3 regions of the Ureibacillus endophyticus genome follow, and region 1 is predicted to be linked to each of the others. Evidence: riboswitches for the same ligand, from Rfam matches in the RefSeq annotation. Region 1 holds a riboswitch; each other region holds the start of a gene.
What was found. Region 1 has a riboswitch for lysine ahead of NKR20_RS07945 (transporter substrate-binding domain-containing protein). Riboswitches for the same ligand answer to the same signal wherever they lie in the genome.
Positions count from the first base shown of each region.

Region 1 (5,645 bases):
CGTATCCAAATCATAAATATAGCCTGGTTTTGTTAATAGAACTTTATATCTTTTTAACACGTTATTTTTATATTTTAAAACGATATCTACATAAGCTCCATTTAAATACTCAATACTTGGTTTTGGTGTATCTACTTTTTTATTTGCGGTCAATAAACTGTGAAATTCTTTTAATTGTTGTTCATCAGTGTTTTTCTGTACAAAAGTATACCAAGAAGATGGTTTGACATCGAATTGATCAAATACTGAATCATTCAGAAAAAATACACTTTCCAACGATTGTTCAGAAGCTTGCTGAATTGCCATTTCATTTTTATTTGTGGTCGTTAAAAGGGCAAAGATAAGAAATACAATTGCAATTGTGACAAATCCAGTTAAAACGTTGATGAAATATTTAGGTTTTGATAAGTTCTTCTCAATTTTTTGCCATGTTTCTTTTTCCGCTACTTCATTTCGTGGTAATTCATTTAGATCATCCCAAATTGTTTTTTTCTTATTCATCATCCTCCACCCCTTTCCAAATCTTTCGTAAAGCATTAATGGCTTGTCGTTGTGTATTTTTCACTTTTTCCGTATTCCATCCTAATATTTGAGCTGTTTCTTCAATGGAAAGCTGTTCAATTTTCCTCAAAATGAGAACTTCTCGATGATTCACTTTAAGTTTCGATAATGCATCAAACAGTTCTTTTCTCTCTTCATTTTCTAAAATAAATTCAATGGCATCAGATTTTACGGTTTGTTCATGGCTTTTAAGAAATGGTATAAACTCTATAAGCTTTTTTCTTCTAAAATAGTCATAAACAACATTTCTAGCAATTTTTCTAAGCCATGTTAGTTCGCTAGCATCATTTCTAAACTGGTTATAGTTTTTATAGGCTTTTAAAAAAGTATCTTGTAATAAATCCTCTGCAACGGATTCATTTTGAACTAAATAAAATATGTATTTAAATATCGTTCTATTATGTTCTCGGTATAACTGATCCACTATGTTGCCCCCTTTCCTACTCCTATAGACGAACAAGTCTCAGAAAAGTGTAATAAAAAAGATACGTCTTAAATTACTTTGAGACGTACCAAAGAGAAAGGGCATCCAAAGAGTTATTACACTTTGGATGCCCTCCATACCATTATTTTAATGTACGCTTTAAAAACTCTTTTGTACGTTCTTGTTGTGGATTGACAAGGACTTGCTCAGGAGGTCCTTCTTCAACTATTACACCTTTATCCATAAATACGATTCGATCTGATACTTCACGGGCAAATTCCATTTCATGGGTAACAATTAGCATTGTATTCCCTTCATCAGCTAATTGGCGCATTACTTTTAATACTTCCCCAACCATTTCTGGATCTAGCGCTGAAGTTGGCTCATCGAACAGCATTACTTCTGGATCCATTGCAAGGGCACGTGCAATTGCAACGCGTTGTTTTTGACCACCGGATAATTGCTTTGGCTTAGCATTGACGTATTTGTCCATACCAACTGTTTTTAAATATTTTAAAGCATTTTGCTTCGCTGCTTCTTTTGAACGTTTTAACACTTTTAATTGACCAACCATACAATTTTTCAATACATTATGATTGTTGAACAAGTTAAATTGTTGGAATACCATTCCTAAGTGTGTACGGTATTTTCTAACGTCATGTTTGTCGTTTAAAATATTTTCACCATTATAAATGATTTCTCCACCAGTTGGCGTTTCCAATAGGTTGATACAACGTAAAAGCGTTGATTTTCCTGATCCTGAAGAACCAATTAAGCAAACCACTTCACCTTTATTTACTGTGAAATTTACATCGCGCAGCACTTCATGGTTGCCAAATGATTTATTCAGATGTTTGATTTCAATAACTTTTTCCATCTTTTGATCTCCTTACGCGATTAGTACATTTGCTCTTCTCGACGTTGTTCTACTTGATAAGCATTTTGGCCGTCCATTCTTTTTTCAACGTAACGTAAAATACGTGAAGCGACAAAAGTCATGATTAAGTACATGATACATGTGATTAAATAAGATTCTGCAAATCGGAAGTTCGCACCTGCGATTGATTTTGTAGTAAAGAATAATTCAGTTACACTAATTACACTTAATACAGCAGAGTCTTTAATGTTCATAATTAATTGGTTCCCTGTTGCTGGTAAAATATTACGGAAAACTTGAGGTAAAATAATGTGAATCATTGTTTGGAAATGACCCATACCGATTGCTTCAGCAGCTTCGTATTGTCCCTTATCAATCGAAACAATACCACCACGTACATATTCCGCCATATAAGCACCTGTATTTAATCCTACAACGACAACCGCTGCAACAAAACGATCCATTTCATAACCATAAGCAGCAATACCATAGAATACTACCATTGCCTGTACAATCATTGGTGTACCACGGAAGATTTCTACGTAAACTGTTAGGATGAAGTTGATAATTTTTAAGAAAATGGACTTAACAGATTTCTTACGAAGAGGAATCGTATGCATTACCCCGATAAATAATCCGATTAATGCACCAATAATTGTACTAATTACTGCAATTAGAAGCGTCATATAGGCGCCGCGTAAATAGCTTGGCCAATTCTCTTGTAGTATTGAGAGTATTATATCAAAACTCATAAATATCCTCCTAGTTAGATAAGCAAAAGGCGTTCTTGTTTGCGTGGCAAAAACGAAAGCATTTTCCTCGTTCGCCTCAAAGACAAGCGCCTGTAGCTAGACACGATTGAACTTATAAATATGTATCTTGCTCAGTAAAAAGTTATCACTGGCCTGTAGTAGACCAGTGATAGCCCAAACTGCATTAGTTAGCAGCTGGTTGGTTTGAAATTGCTTTATCCATAATTTCTTGACGTTCTTCTTCAGAAATTTCTGATAAAGCTTCGTTAATTTTAGCTAGGTTTTCGTCACCTTTACGAAGACCGATTGCTACAGAAACATCTTCTGGTTTTGTTTCAAATCCTTCTTCTAACTCAACAAAAGCAAAGTTCGAATTTGCTGAAGTAGAAGAGATTGCTTCTGGACGTTCTGCAACATAACCATCAATTACACCAGATTCTAAAGCTACACGCATGTGAGCGAAACTTTCCATTGCAGTTTCTTTTTTCACATCAGGAATTTGGTCAATAACTGCATAGTTAGTAGTGTTTAATTGAGATGTAATTTTTGCTCCAGCAAAGTCTGCTAATGTTTTAGCATCTTTATATTTTCCATCAGCTTTAACTACAATTACAAAATCACTTGTATAGTAGTTTTCTGTGAAATCGATTGCAGCTTTACGTTCTTCAGTTGGACTCATACCTGCAATGATTGCATCGATAACGTTAGATTGAAGGGCTGGTAATAAGCCGTCCCATTCTGTTTTAACAATAACTAATTCTTTTCCTAAAGCGTCTGCAACACGTTTAGCGATTTCTACATCGTAACCGCCAGCATATTCTTCAGAACCATCAATTTTTACAGCACCATTTGAATCATCTTTTTGTGTCCAGTTAAATGGAGGGTAACCTGCTTCTAAACCAACTTTAAATACTCCTTTTTCTTCAGTAGATCCAGAATCAGTAGAAGATGTTGCGTTGTCTTCTTTGTCAGAGGAACCACAAGCAGCTAAAACCATAATTGCAAACAATGATACAAATAGTAGTTTGAATTTTCTAGACATCGTTCTCTCTCCTTTACATACTTTTTTGGGCATTTAAAGAATAAAAAACGACCTAAGATGAACTCAGGTCGTCTATTTCTCTAATAGCCTAAATCCTCTAAACGTCCCGATTGAGATAGCACCCCTCAGTTGGTTGGGAGACCAGCTGAGACAGTCCTGCAGTTATTCACTGCAGACCCAGTATGAAAGTAGTGAGCCTACTGACATACTTCGGCAATATTTCCTTCTTCCTCTATTCATCGTTGCTCTACACTCCAAAAGGAACTAATAAATATCGCGCCTCTACCCCACATGTAACGTGAGGTTTTAATATTAAATTTCTATTAAAATGTTACTATATGAATATTATAATGTCAATATTCATTTTTCTGATAATAGGAAATTACTATCTAAATGGTGTTAATTAAATAATACTTCCCAACTATTTTTATCTGAATATTTATATTTCTTAAGGTACAGTAAAAAACTAGCGGATAATACAATCCGCTAGTAAATGTTATATTAAGAATTTAATAATAAATCTTCTGGATTTTCGATTAATTCTTTAACTGTTTTTAAGAATCCTACTGAATCTTTTCCGTCGATGATACGGTGATCGTAAGAAAGTGCTACGTACATCATTGGACGGATTTGAACTTCACCATTTACAGCAACTGGGCGGTTAACAATTGAGTGCATACCTAAAATACCAGCTTGAGTACCGTTCATGATTGGTGTTGACATTAATGAACCGAATACACCACCGTTTGTGATTGTGAATGATCCACCAGCCATGTCATTTAAGCCTAATTTTTTCTCACGAGCTTTTTTCGCTAAGTTCGCGATATCTTTTTCGATTTCAGCGAAGTTTTTGCTGTTTGCATCACGTACAACTGGTACTACTAAACCTTCTTCAGTTGATACAGCGATACCGATATCAAAGAAGTTATTTAAGTGAATTTCATCGCCAACGATTTGAGCGTTAACGTATGGATATTTTTTAAGTGCCGCCACAACAGCTTTTGTGAAGAATGACATGAAACCAAGTTTGATGTCGTTAGCTTTCACGAACTCTTCTTGTTTACGTTTACGAAGTGCCATGATGTTAGTCATGTCAATTTCGTTGAATGTAGTTAACATTGCAGTTGATTGTTTAACTTCTAATAAACGTTTTGCAATTGTTTGACGACGACGGCTCATTTTTTCAATTGTTACACGGTCAGAATTAGCTGCTGGTGTGAATACAACTGGGCCACCTGTAGTCGCAACTGGTGTAGGTGCTGCTACTGGAGCTACAGCTGGTGCTGTACCATGCGCTGCCACGTCTTGTACACGCACACGACCTTGTGGATCTACTGGAGAGATTGCGCTAAGGTCGATTCCTTTTTCACGAGCTAATTTACGAGCTGCAGGAGATGCTACAACGCGTTCATTTGAAGTTTCTTCTTCAACTGCTGGTGCAGGAGTAGTTTGAGCTGCAGCAGGTGCCGGAGCTGCTTCTGCTTTTGGTTCAGCTGCAGGTGCTGCTGGCGCTGGTGCTGCTCCTTCCCCAGCTTCTACCACTGCGATTACTTGGCCAACTAGTACAGTATCGCCTTCTTCAGCTAGAATTTGTGTTAATACGCCTGCTTCTTCTGAAATGATTTCAGCGTTTACTTTATCTGTTTCTAATTCAACGATAAATTCACCTTTCTCAACACGGTCTCCAACTTTTTTAACCCACTGTGCAATTGTACCTTCTGTAATCGATTCTGCTAGTTCAGGGACTTTAATTTCAGCCACTTTAATATCCTCCTTTAGTTATCATGTGGGAATACTCCCACATGACCTTACTACCCTTTAGGTAGTTATCCTCTATAAATGATTGAAATGTGTAATAAATTATTTTGCAAGAGCTTCGTCAATAACTTTTGCTTGAGCTTCTTTATGTGAATCCATATCTCCCTCAGAAGTAGAAGACATTTCTGGACGTCCAACATATTTCACTTTTTTACCTTCTGCAAGGTCTAA
Region 1 covers NZ_JAMYWW010000001.1:1,637,698-1,643,342, reverse strand. Annotated here, with positions in the region: gene NKR20_RS07965 (hypothetical protein) at 1-501, opposite strand, end outside; gene NKR20_RS07960 (RNA polymerase sigma factor) at 494-985, opposite strand; gene NKR20_RS07955 (amino acid ABC transporter ATP-binding protein) at 1,128-1,862, opposite strand; gene NKR20_RS07950 (amino acid ABC transporter permease) at 1,883-2,614, opposite strand; gene NKR20_RS07945 (transporter substrate-binding domain-containing protein) at 2,799-3,656, opposite strand; lysine riboswitch at 3,765-3,949, opposite strand; gene odhB (2-oxoglutarate dehydrogenase complex dihydrolipoyllysine-residue succinyltransferase) at 4,158-5,417, opposite strand; gene NKR20_RS07935 (2-oxoglutarate dehydrogenase E1 component) at 5,517-5,645, opposite strand, start outside.

Region 2 (5,645 bases), 830 kb from region 1:
ATGAAAGATCGTCAAGGAACAATTATTTATGTTGGAAAAGCGAAAGTCTTAAAAAATCGTGTTCGTTCTTACTTTACCGGTACGCATGATGGAAAGACCCAACGCTTAGTTAGTGAAATCGAGGACTTTGAATATATCGTCACATCTAGTAATTTAGAAGCACTAATGTTGGAGCTAAACTTAATTAAACTGCATGATCCAAAATACAATATTATGCTAAAAGACGATAAAACTTATCCTTATATAAAGATTACAAATGAAAAATATCCGCGCATACTAACAACTCGAAAAGTTAAAAAAGACAAAGCAAAATATTTTGGGCCATATCCAAATGCATTCGCTGCCAATGAAACAAGAAAATTGTTAGACCGAATTTATCCTCTCCGAAAATGTTCAAAACTACCTGATCGAGTATGTTTATATTATCATCTCGGACAATGTTTAGCTCCTTGTGTAAAGGAAATAGAGCCAATTGTTTATGAGGAAATGATTGAAGAAATTTCTAAATTTTTAAGTGGTGGCTATGAAGAAGTTAAAGACAATCTGCAAAAGAAAATGCTAGATGCAGCAGAAAATCTGGAATTCGAACGAGCAAAAGAATACCGAGATCAAATTGCTCATATCGAAACGATTATGCAAAAGCAAAAGATTGTCTCTAAAGATTTATCCAATCGAGATGTTTTCGGCTATGCCGTTGAAAAAGGATGGATGTGTGTACAAGTATTTTTTGTACGACAAGGTAAACTAATTGAAAGAGATGTGTCAATTTTTCCAATACATCAAGATCCAGAAGAAGAATTCCTAACATTTATCGGTCGTTTTTACGACATACCTGAACATATAAAACCAAAAGAAATTTTTATTCCAAGCAATATCGATGAAACTATTTTAGAAAAATTGTTAGATGTTAAAGTAATCATTCCTAAAAGGGGACAGAAAAAGGAATTAGTGGACTTGGCGATGAAAAACGCACAAATTGCTTTACATGAAAAATTTCAGCTAATTGAACGACAAGAAGAACGTACTGTAGGCGCATGTGAGGAATTAGGTTTAGCCATGAATATTGCACCACCACTTAGAATTGAAGCCTTTGATAATAGTCACATGCATGGAGCCGATGCAGTATCCGCAATGGTTGTATTTATAGACGGAAAACCTGCTAAAAAGGAATACCGAAAATATAAACTTCGAGAAGCGGCAAAACACGATGATTATGGTGCAATGCAGGAAGTAATTCGCCGTAGATACACGAGAGTTTTAAAAGAAAATTTACCTTTACCAGATTTAATCATCATCGATGGTGGAAAAGGGCAAATGGAAGTTGCTAGAGAAGTAGTGGAGGATGAACTCGGACTTTACATACCGATTGCTGGTTTGGCAAAGGATGAAAAACATAACACCTCCCAGCTACTATTCGGTGATCCACCTGTTCCAATTGAAATGAAACGAACAAGCGATGGCTTCTACTTACTCCAAAGAATTCAGGATGAAGTACACCGTTTTGCAATTACGTTTTTACGTCAACAACATCAAACGAATGCAATACAATCAGTCTTAGATCAAATTGAAGGAATAGGACCAAAACGAAAGCAACAATTATTAAAACATTTTGGATCAATCAAAAAAATAAAAGAATCTACTGTGGAACAATTAATGGAAGCAAACATACCTAGTAAAACTGCCAATGCAATATACCAATATTTCCATAAAGATACATTGCCAAAGGAATAATTGTATGATATTGTAAGCACAAGAAAATTTAATAGAATGGTAGAGGTGCAAGGTTCAATAGTAACTTGTTGAAGGATGAACAATTCCAATGAAGACTTGCGAAAGGGTAACTTGCCGAAGCGGTGAACAAATTGTTCGGTTTACTTGCTGGTTTTGCATTGAATAAATGTAAGACTGTCAGAATCTAAAAATGATTCTGGAGGGCTATCTCAGTTCATATACTTTCTTGCATTATGTATGGTGGGGCAGCTTTTCACGATAAGTGAGAGGTTGCCCTTTTTTATAGAAAACCAATTAAGTTCTTCGTATAAAGGAGAGGGTACAAATGGTTAGCATCGTAATAAAAATTGATAGCACCTCACTATCATCAACTGAAAAAATAGAACAAATCGCAAAACGAATTATTGATGAAAAGAAAAGAGGACGCAATGTAATTGTGGTCGTTCCAAATATGGAGTTATTGGAAGATAAAAATTATCAAATTGTAAATCTCCTATCAGACAAACCATCAAAACGAGAGTTGCATGTAATTGAATCGACCAACGCACAAATTGCTAGTAGCCTTTTAGCAATCGCAATACAGAAAAAAGGATTTAAAGCTATTTCATTAACAGGATGGCAAGCGGGGATTGAAACAATTGAAAACAATGATAGTGTTCTAATAAACAATATCAATGGTGAACGAATTATTGACCGCCTCAAAAAAGGAGAAATCGTTATTGTTGCAGGCTCACAAGGTGTTGATAACAGGAATAATATCTTAACACTTGGTGATGGCGGGGCAGATACAACTGCAGTAGCGATTGGAGTTGCGCTAAAGGCTGAGCATATTGAAATCTTTACTGCTCAAGATGGAATTTATACAGCAGATCCAGCAGTTGTAAAAGGTGCAAGAAGGTTAAAACAAATCACTTATGATGAAATGTTAGAATTAGCACATTTAGGTTCTCAAACTGTACATCCAAGAGCAGTTGAATTAGCAAAAATTTATGAAATACCATTAGTAGTTCGTTCAAGTACGGAAGCTCAAGGAACATTGATTAAAGGAGAGGTTGACATGGAAAAAAACCTAGTTGTTAGAGGCGTTGCATATGAGGCAGAAATTATTCGTTTAACGGTAGGATACGATTCGTATGAAAATTCTTCGTTAGCAAATATTTTTTCAACTCTAGCCAATAACAATATCGATGTCGACATTATTGTACAAGCAGTAATAGATGGAGTAAAACCGACTGTTTCCTTCTCTATAGATAAAGAGGATTTTGCTGAAGCAATTAAAGTACTTGAAAAAAATAAACCGGAATTAGGATTTAGCTTTGCGGATTTTGAAGTTGGGTTATCAAAAGTCTCAATCGTTGGGGCAGGCATGGTTTCAAATCCTGGAGTAGCTGCTCGTATGTTTGATCGATTACGTAAGGAAAATATTCTAGTAAAAATGGTAAGTACATCAGAAATAAAAGTATCAGTTGTCGTACCACAAGATGATATGGTTAAAGCAGCAAATGCTTTACACGATGAATTTAATTTAATAGAGGAAATTGTAAAGTAGAAATAAAAAGGTGTTTTCGATTTTCGAAAACACCTTTTCTTCTATATTAATATGGAAGAAATTTATTCTTAACCTATTTTTTCCTTGTTGTCCCATTTTACTGTAAATACAATTTGATTTTGTTTTTCTCTTTTTTCATCATAGCATTCCGTAATACAGCCTTGAATTGATTGTATCTGTTCAGCAATAAAACCTGCTTCTAGTCGGAATGTTCGATTTTCTAAGTTAAACAAATCTGCTTCATTTGACAAAGTGAGGATATAACCATCTTTTTCTTCCTTTTCAACTAAGAGAGTACCCCATCCTGCATCCTGAAAGAATGAGGTAATGAGTTGAAGATCAGTACATGGAAATTTACGTGCTAAATCTTTTCCAGCCCAGTAGAGAACATCCTTTTCATGTTTTCCCAAAATAGTAGGAAGTATGTAATCTCTAATAATTTCGTAACCAAATGCAGGAACTGTTTTATCGTGAATTGATGTCATCTAAAATTCCTTCTTTCATGAATTTAATTATTTTTTTAGGGTATTTTAGGAAAAGTAAGTTTTTTTCAGAATATTTATGGCTTGTCTTAGAAAAAATATTCCATTTTCGGTCGATTAAAAAATTCCAAGTAACCTTGACGGTGTTGGTTTCTGAGAGTACAATGGACATGTCATAATATTGTACCATGATGAAATACACAGTCAATGATTGAACGTTTACAAAATAGTGACGTTATATTGGCTACTGTATTTAAAGTACTAAGGGGGGTAACAGTCTTGTCGAAAAATCGAGAGTTCTACTGGCGACGCTTACATTCACTACTAGGTATTATTCCTGTAGGTCTGTTCTTAGTGTTCCACTTATCGCTGAACTTCACTGCTACGGGTGGTGAAGAAAACTACAACAATGCTACAGGAATGATGGACTTAATTCCACACTGGCTATTGTTAATTGTTGAATGGGTAGTAATCTACATACCAATTTTATTCCATGGTCTGTATGGTATCTTTATTGCCTTTACTGCCACACACAACGTGAAACGCTTCGGTACATTCCGTAACTGGATGTTCGCAATTCAACGTTTCACAGGAGTATTCCTTGTTATTTTCATCGCTTGGCACATTTTCCAAACTCGTGTTCAAAAAGCGCTAGGTGCTGAAGTTGAATTCAGTATGATGGAAGAAATCGTTGCTAATCCATGGATGTTAGCATTCTACATCGTGGGTATTGTATCAGCTACTTTCCACTTATCTAACGGTATTTGGGCATTCTTAGTAAGCTGGGGTATTACTCAATCACCGAAATCTCAAAAAGTGGCTTCATATGTTACAATGGTATTCTTCGTACTATTAAGTATCGTTGGGGTTGCTGCAATTTTAGCATTCGTGTAATTACAAAATAGAACATCAGATAGTTCTTAGCAAAAATGAGGAGTGAGGAATAATCATGGCGAAAAGCAAAATCATCGTCGTAGGTGGCGGTTTAGCCGGCTTAATGGCTACGATGAAAGCTGCTGAAGAAGGCACTGAAGTTGAATTATTCTCATTAGTACCCGTTAAACGTTCACACTCTGTTTGTGCGCAAGGCGGTATTAATGGTGCAGTAAATACAAAAGGTGAAGGGGATTCTCCATGGATCCACTTTGATGATACAGTTTATGGTGGGGACTTCTTAGCGAACCAACCACCAGTAAAAGCAATGTGTGATGCTGCTCCTGGTATCATTCATTTATTCGACCGTATGGGAGTTATGTTCAACCGTACTCCAGAAGGTTTAATTGACTTCCGTCGTTTCGGTGGTACATTAATGCACCGTACAGCATTCTCTGGTGCAACAACTGGTCAACAATTATTATACGCACTTGATGAGCAAGTTCGTCGTTATGAAGTTGATGGTTTAGTTACGAAATACGAACACTGGGAGTTCCTTGGAGTTGTATTAGACGACGAAGGTCACTGCCGTGGTATCGTTGCTCAAAACATGCAAACTGAAGAAATCCAAGCATTCCGTTCTGATGCTGTTATTATGGCAACTGGTGGTCCTGGTATTATCTTCGGTAAATCTACAAACTCAATTATTAATACTGGTTCTGCAGCATCAATTGTTTACCAACAAGGTGCTTCATATGCAAACGGTGAAATGATTCAAATTCACCCAACAGCGATTCCTGGGGACGACAAAAACCGTCTAATGTCAGAATCTGCTCGTGGTGAAGGTGGACGAGTTTGGACTTATAAAGACGGCAAGCCTTGGTACTTCTTAGAAGAAAAATACCCAGCTTACGGTAACTTAGTACCTCGTGACATCGCAACACGTGAAATTTTTGATGTTTGTGTAAACCAAAAATTAGGTGTTAACGGTGAAAACGTAGTATATCTTG
Region 2 covers NZ_JAMYWW010000001.1:2,467,258-2,472,902, reverse strand. Annotated here, with positions in the region: gene uvrC (excinuclease ABC subunit UvrC) at 1-1,731, shown strand, start outside; lysine riboswitch at 1,764-1,946, shown strand; gene NKR20_RS12155 (aspartate kinase) at 2,057-3,280, shown strand; gene NKR20_RS12150 (YslB family protein) at 3,349-3,765, opposite strand; gene NKR20_RS12145 (succinate dehydrogenase cytochrome b558 subunit) at 4,042-4,656, shown strand; gene sdhA (succinate dehydrogenase flavoprotein subunit) at 4,712-5,645, shown strand, end outside.
Region 2: linked by a shared signal. The riboswitch ahead of NKR20_RS12155 (aspartate kinase) and the one ahead of NKR20_RS07945 (transporter substrate-binding domain-containing protein) in region 1 are both predicted to bind lysine.

Region 3 (5,645 bases), 1.4 Mb from region 1:
AACGGTTGTAGTACTTATATTAATCAATAGCTTAGGGGGATTTAGTGACTTTTTCGGTGCTATTGAATCAACGAAACCAGAGCATTTAGCAGTACCTGGAAATGGTTTTTGGAGTTTTACAACATTTATAGGAATGACGATACCGTGGTTCTTCTTTAGTTTATCAAATCCACAGGTTAGTCAGCGATTATTTATGCCAGCCTCTTTAAAAAGTCTCCGTATCATGCTTATGGGCTTTATGATATTTGGATTAATTTATACACTAGTTGCAGTGATTTGGGGATTCTCAGCAGTTGTGATGTTCCCAAATTTAGAAAAGGCGGATTTGGCAACTCCAATGGTATTATCGTCTGATGCAGTACCACCAGTTTTAGGGGTAATCGTGATGGTCGGAATCATGGCAGCAGCAATCTCTACAATTGATTCAATCTTGCTAACTCTCTCATCCTTATTTGCAAGGGATGTCTATAGTCAGGTCAAAAAGAATTCTACTGACGCCATGCAATTGCGAGTTGGAAAAATTGTTATTCCGATAATTGCTATATTAGCTTATCTATTTGCTGAAATGGAGTTAGATTTAATAGCGGTTTTATCTGTTGCTTCCTCTGCGGGATTACTTGTTGTAGTACCTTCTATTATTGGAACATTCTTCTGGAAACGTGGAACAGCAGCAGGGGTGTTATCGAGTGTCATGATAAGTGGTGTAGTTGTTATTATACTTGAACTGTTCAAATATAAACCATTTGGACTTGCTTCAGGGGTATGGGGAATCTCACTTTCAACAATATTATTTATTGTAGTGAGTTTAATGACAAAAGCTCCTGAAGCAAAAGCAAATGAATTTTTAAAAAGTGTCAAAATCGAATTGAATAAGTTTAAATAATAGTAGCCCGGAAATCTTGTGTAGATTTTCGGGCTTTGTAAATATCAATTAATAAAACGAAATACTGTGGAATAAAGTGAAAGAAAAGTGTGATAAGGGGTTGAATTAGTGTCCGATTACTTAAGAAGTGCCGTATTTGAACATTCCTTTTGGCTACATGTGTTAAGTGACCATAGTCGTTTTATTTATGACTCGCTATATCCTTCAGAAAAAGATGATATTTCAAAAGCGGTTTACTTCATTAAGAATTTTGATCAACTCCGTAGACAAGTAGACTCTCAAAATGAATCAACTATCGAGAACTTTACAAGAGATGTGGAAAAACTTGTAGCTGAACTAAAACAATTTAAGCTGTCCCTTATTAAACGTCATTTGCTTGGTCAAATGAATATCCATTTATCTCCTACTTTTATGAATCATATGGTGAATGAGTTAGAGGAATATCAGCTAATTTTAAGTTATTTAAAAGTTAAAAAAGTGCCGCCTATTTTTCATGAATTACATCATCATTTAGTATGGCTAGTTGATGCTGCTGGTCATGCTGGGGCAATTAATGATCAACTCGATGGTGTTGAAAAAAGGTTAAAGGAAAAAAGTTATGAATTTACGAAACAATTTGAACAATTTTATTTAAAAGCGGTTGAGTTAACCGGATATTTGCGTAGTAATGTGAAGAGATTCCCCGCATTAAAAAAATTTAATCATGATGTGGAAGTGGAAATGGGCTTATTTAAAACCTTTTTAAACGAGCTTAAGGAAATGGAATTGAGCGCTGAAATTCTTGGAACATTTACAGCTTCCATGGCAGATCATATGGCAAGGGAAGAACAATATTACTTAACGAAATTAATGCAATCATCAAATGCAAAAGCCAAATAATAAAAGCGTCTCACTCGCTGAGACGCTTTTGCTATTTACGCATTTACTGTTTCAATTGTATTTAAAACTTTTTGAAGATTGTTTAATTCTTCGTTGTTTAGTGGAATCATTGGTAAACGAACGCCACCAACATTCACTCCATTTAGGTTTAATGCAGCTTTTACTGATGTTGGGTTTGGTGTAGCAAATAATACTTTCATAACTGGTAATAGTCTGCGGTGATCACGTGCTGCTTCTTGTAAATTACCACTTAAGAATTTTTGAATCATTGATTGCATTTCATTACCAATAATATGAGATGCAACTGAGATTACACCAGCTCCACCGATTGAAAGTGCTGGAATCGTTAAACCATCATCACCACTATATAATGTGAAATGTTCTGGTGTTTTTTCAATAATCTCTGCCATTGCATCTAAATTACCGCTTGCTTCTTTAATCGCTACGATATTTTTAATTTCTGATAGTCGAACAACTGTATCAACAGAAATGTTAACGACACTACGACCTGGAACGTTATATAAAATAATAGGCAATACAGTACTTTCAGCGATTGCTTTGAAGTGTTGATATAATCCTTCTTGCGATGGCTTGTTATAGTATGGAGCAACAAGCATAACCGCATCAACTCCTGCACTTTCAGCAGCTCTTGTTAGTTCAATTGATGCTTTTGTGTTGTACGAACCAGTACCAGCAATAACAGGAATTCGACCATTCACTACTTTTACTGCGAAATTAAATAGTTGAACTTTTTCTTCTTCGCTTAATGTTGGTGACTCACCAGTTGTACCTGATACGACTAATCCATCAGTACCGTTTGCAATTAAATAATTAATTAAGTTTTCAGTTGCCTGCCAATCAATTTCACCATTTTGATCAAAAGGAGTTACCATAGCAGTTAAAATTTTTCCGAAATTCATTCTTCTCCACATCCTCATCATTTTTATAATCGAATAGAGGGAGAAGGGCGTTAATGTATAAACGCAAAAAAGCAATAACGAGGACTCGTTATTGCTTAGAAATAAAAATCATTTCCTTGCGTAAGATAGCCCTCCATATAGTAAAACCTATATGACAGTTCTGCATTTATTCAACAACAGAACCAGCTTCAAGATTAAATGAGCATCTTGTAGCTTCGGCAAATTCCCCTTTCGACAATTGTCAACGGACCTCATTCTCCTCGAATTGTGTACTAATGGTCTTTGCGCCTCTATCCTTACTTCAAAAGTTTTGAAATAAGAAAATATATAATTATCAATTAGTGTACATCCTTTTATAGTGGAATGCAACACCTTTTCTAAATTTATAAAAAAATTAGCAAATTCAAACTATTTAACGATTATACGAGGGAAATTGATACTTTACAGGTACTATTAACTCTGTATTAAAACATTCAAGGTGAACAATCTAAAGGCATAAGGAGGTGAAAGAAATGGCTGACCGTAGTTCAAATAAGTTACAAGTACCTGGAGCACAGGCGGCAGTTGATCAAATGAAATACGAAATTGCTCGCGAATTTGGTGTAAACCTTGGACCAGAGGATGCTTCTCGTGCGAATGGTTCAGTTGGTGGAGAAATTACAAAACGCCTTGTGCAAATGGCTGAAGCACAATTAAGAGGTCGTTCAGGACAATAAAAATATAAAATGACTAAGGGCTAATTCAAACAACTATTTTTTGTGTCAGCCTTTAGTCTTTTATTTAGTTTATTAACTATTTGTTCATTAATCATTATTATCTTAGTACTATCTATTAATACAGTTAGCTATTATTATTTTTTCCCAGAAATGCAAATTACTATATTTAAATTCCTTTCTTTGGTAGAATTGTTTTGCTTGAAAATTCTATAAAAAGAAGGGAATGGAGTGAGATGTGGAAAAAGTTAACTGCTTCTGCACTTTTGTTATCGCTTGCAGCTACGAATATTGCACATGTTGAACCTACAAGCGCAGCAGTAGATATAAATGAAGTAACACGCGGGGAATATGTAAAAAAAGTAATTGAAACAATGGGATTAGAGCTAGGTACTGGAAAAACAGTGAAATTTGAAGATGTACCGGACTCTTTAAAACCTTATATTGAAAAAGCAATCGAATTAAAGTTAGTGTCAGGAAAAACGGAAACACAATTTGCTCCAGATGACAAGATTACGCGAGAAGAGGCAATTGTCATTGTTGCAAATGCGCTACAAAAGGATAGCGACTATTCTGAAGCAGTTTTAAATAAATTTAAAGATAGTAAAGAAATACAAAAAGATAACCGTGATGAAGTTGCAAAAGCTGTTTCATTAGGTATTTTAAAAGGTTATGGAGATCAGACATTAAAACCAACAAATGTTTTATCATATAGACATATGAATACTATTTTAGAACGTTTCTTAAAGGAATATTCACCAGTGGAAGCAAATACAACTGTGTCTTTAAGAATTTTAGGAACATCGGATATTCATACGAATATTATGAACTATGACTATTACAAAGATACTGAATCTAATAGTTTAGGTTTAGTAAAGACAGCTACACTAATTAAAAAAGCACGAGAAGAAAATCAAAATACATTGTTATTTGATAATGGAGATTCTATACAAGGTACTCCACTTGGGTCATATAAACAAGCTGTAGCTGTACTTAAAGACGGGGAAGAACACCCATCGATTACTGCTATGGAATTGTTAGACTATGATGGTTCTACATTTGGGAACCATGAATTTAATTATGGATTAGATTATTTAGATGAAGTACTAGATGATGCAGATTTCCCTTATGTAAATGCAAACATTAAAGATGCAACTACTGGTGAGAATCTGTATACACCTTATGTATTGATAGATAAAGAAGTTGTTGATTCACAAGGAAATAAAACAACGATTAAAGTGGGAGTAACTGGTATTGTACCACCACAAATATTAAATTGGGATAAGTCTCATCTTGAAGGTAAAATTGTTGTAGACGATTCAGTACAAGCTGTTGAGAAGGTAGTACCCGTTATGGAAAAAGAAGGAGCAGATGTAATCGTTGTTCTTTCACATTCAGGATTAGGGGATACTACTCATGAAGTAGGGGAAGAAGACGTGACGTATCTACTGACAAAAGTAGAAGGTGTAGATGCCATCATTACTGGTCATGCTCATCAAGTATTCCCAGGACAAGTGGACGAGTCATTAACAGGCGTTGATTTAGAGCAAGGAACAATCAACGGTGTACCTGTTGTCATGCCAGGTAAATATGGCAGTCATTTAGGTGTGATAGATTTAACGCTTGAACAAAAAGGTGAAGAATGGGAAGTTGTTAACTCTAAAGCCGAAGTACGTAAAATTGCAGAAGATGCATCTGATGTGGATAAGGAAGTAGCTGCAGTTGTAAAAGAAGCCCATGAAGGAACAATTGAATATGTTCGACAAGCAGTAGGTAACACAACTGCAGATATTCATAGTTACTTCTCACAAGTTCAAGACGATCCATCTATTCAAATTGTGACAAATGCACAAACAGAATATGTTAAAGAAAAAATAAAAGGTACAAAATTCGAAAACTTACCTGTACTTTCAGCAGGAGCTCCATTTAAAGCAGGTACTCGTAGCGATCCTGACTATTACACATTTGTTCCAAAAGGTGAGTTAGCAATTAAAAACGTGGCTGATTTATATTTATATGATAATACTGTAGCAATTATTAAGGTTACAGGCGCAGACGTGAAAGAATGGTTGGAAATGTCTGCAGGTCAGTTTAATCAAATTGATCCATCGAAAACGGAAGAACAACAACTAATTAATACAGATTTCCGTTCTTACAATTATGATGTGATTGATGGTGTAACGTATGAAATTGACGTAACACAACCTGCAAAATATGATGCAAATGGTAAACTTGTAAATGAAAAAGCAG
Region 3 covers NZ_JAMYWW010000001.1:3,065,779-3,071,423, reverse strand. Annotated here, with positions in the region: gene NKR20_RS15240 (sodium:solute symporter family protein) at 1-883, shown strand, start outside; gene NKR20_RS15235 (DUF2935 domain-containing protein) at 992-1,762, shown strand; gene dapA (4-hydroxy-tetrahydrodipicolinate synthase) at 1,798-2,682, opposite strand; lysine riboswitch at 2,801-2,983, opposite strand; gene NKR20_RS15225 (alpha/beta-type small acid-soluble spore protein) at 3,195-3,398, shown strand; gene NKR20_RS15220 (bifunctional 2',3'-cyclic-nucleotide 2'-phosphodiesterase/3'-nucleotidase) at 3,632-5,645, shown strand, end outside.
Region 3: linked by a shared signal. The riboswitch ahead of dapA (4-hydroxy-tetrahydrodipicolinate synthase) and the one ahead of NKR20_RS07945 (transporter substrate-binding domain-containing protein) in region 1 are both predicted to bind lysine.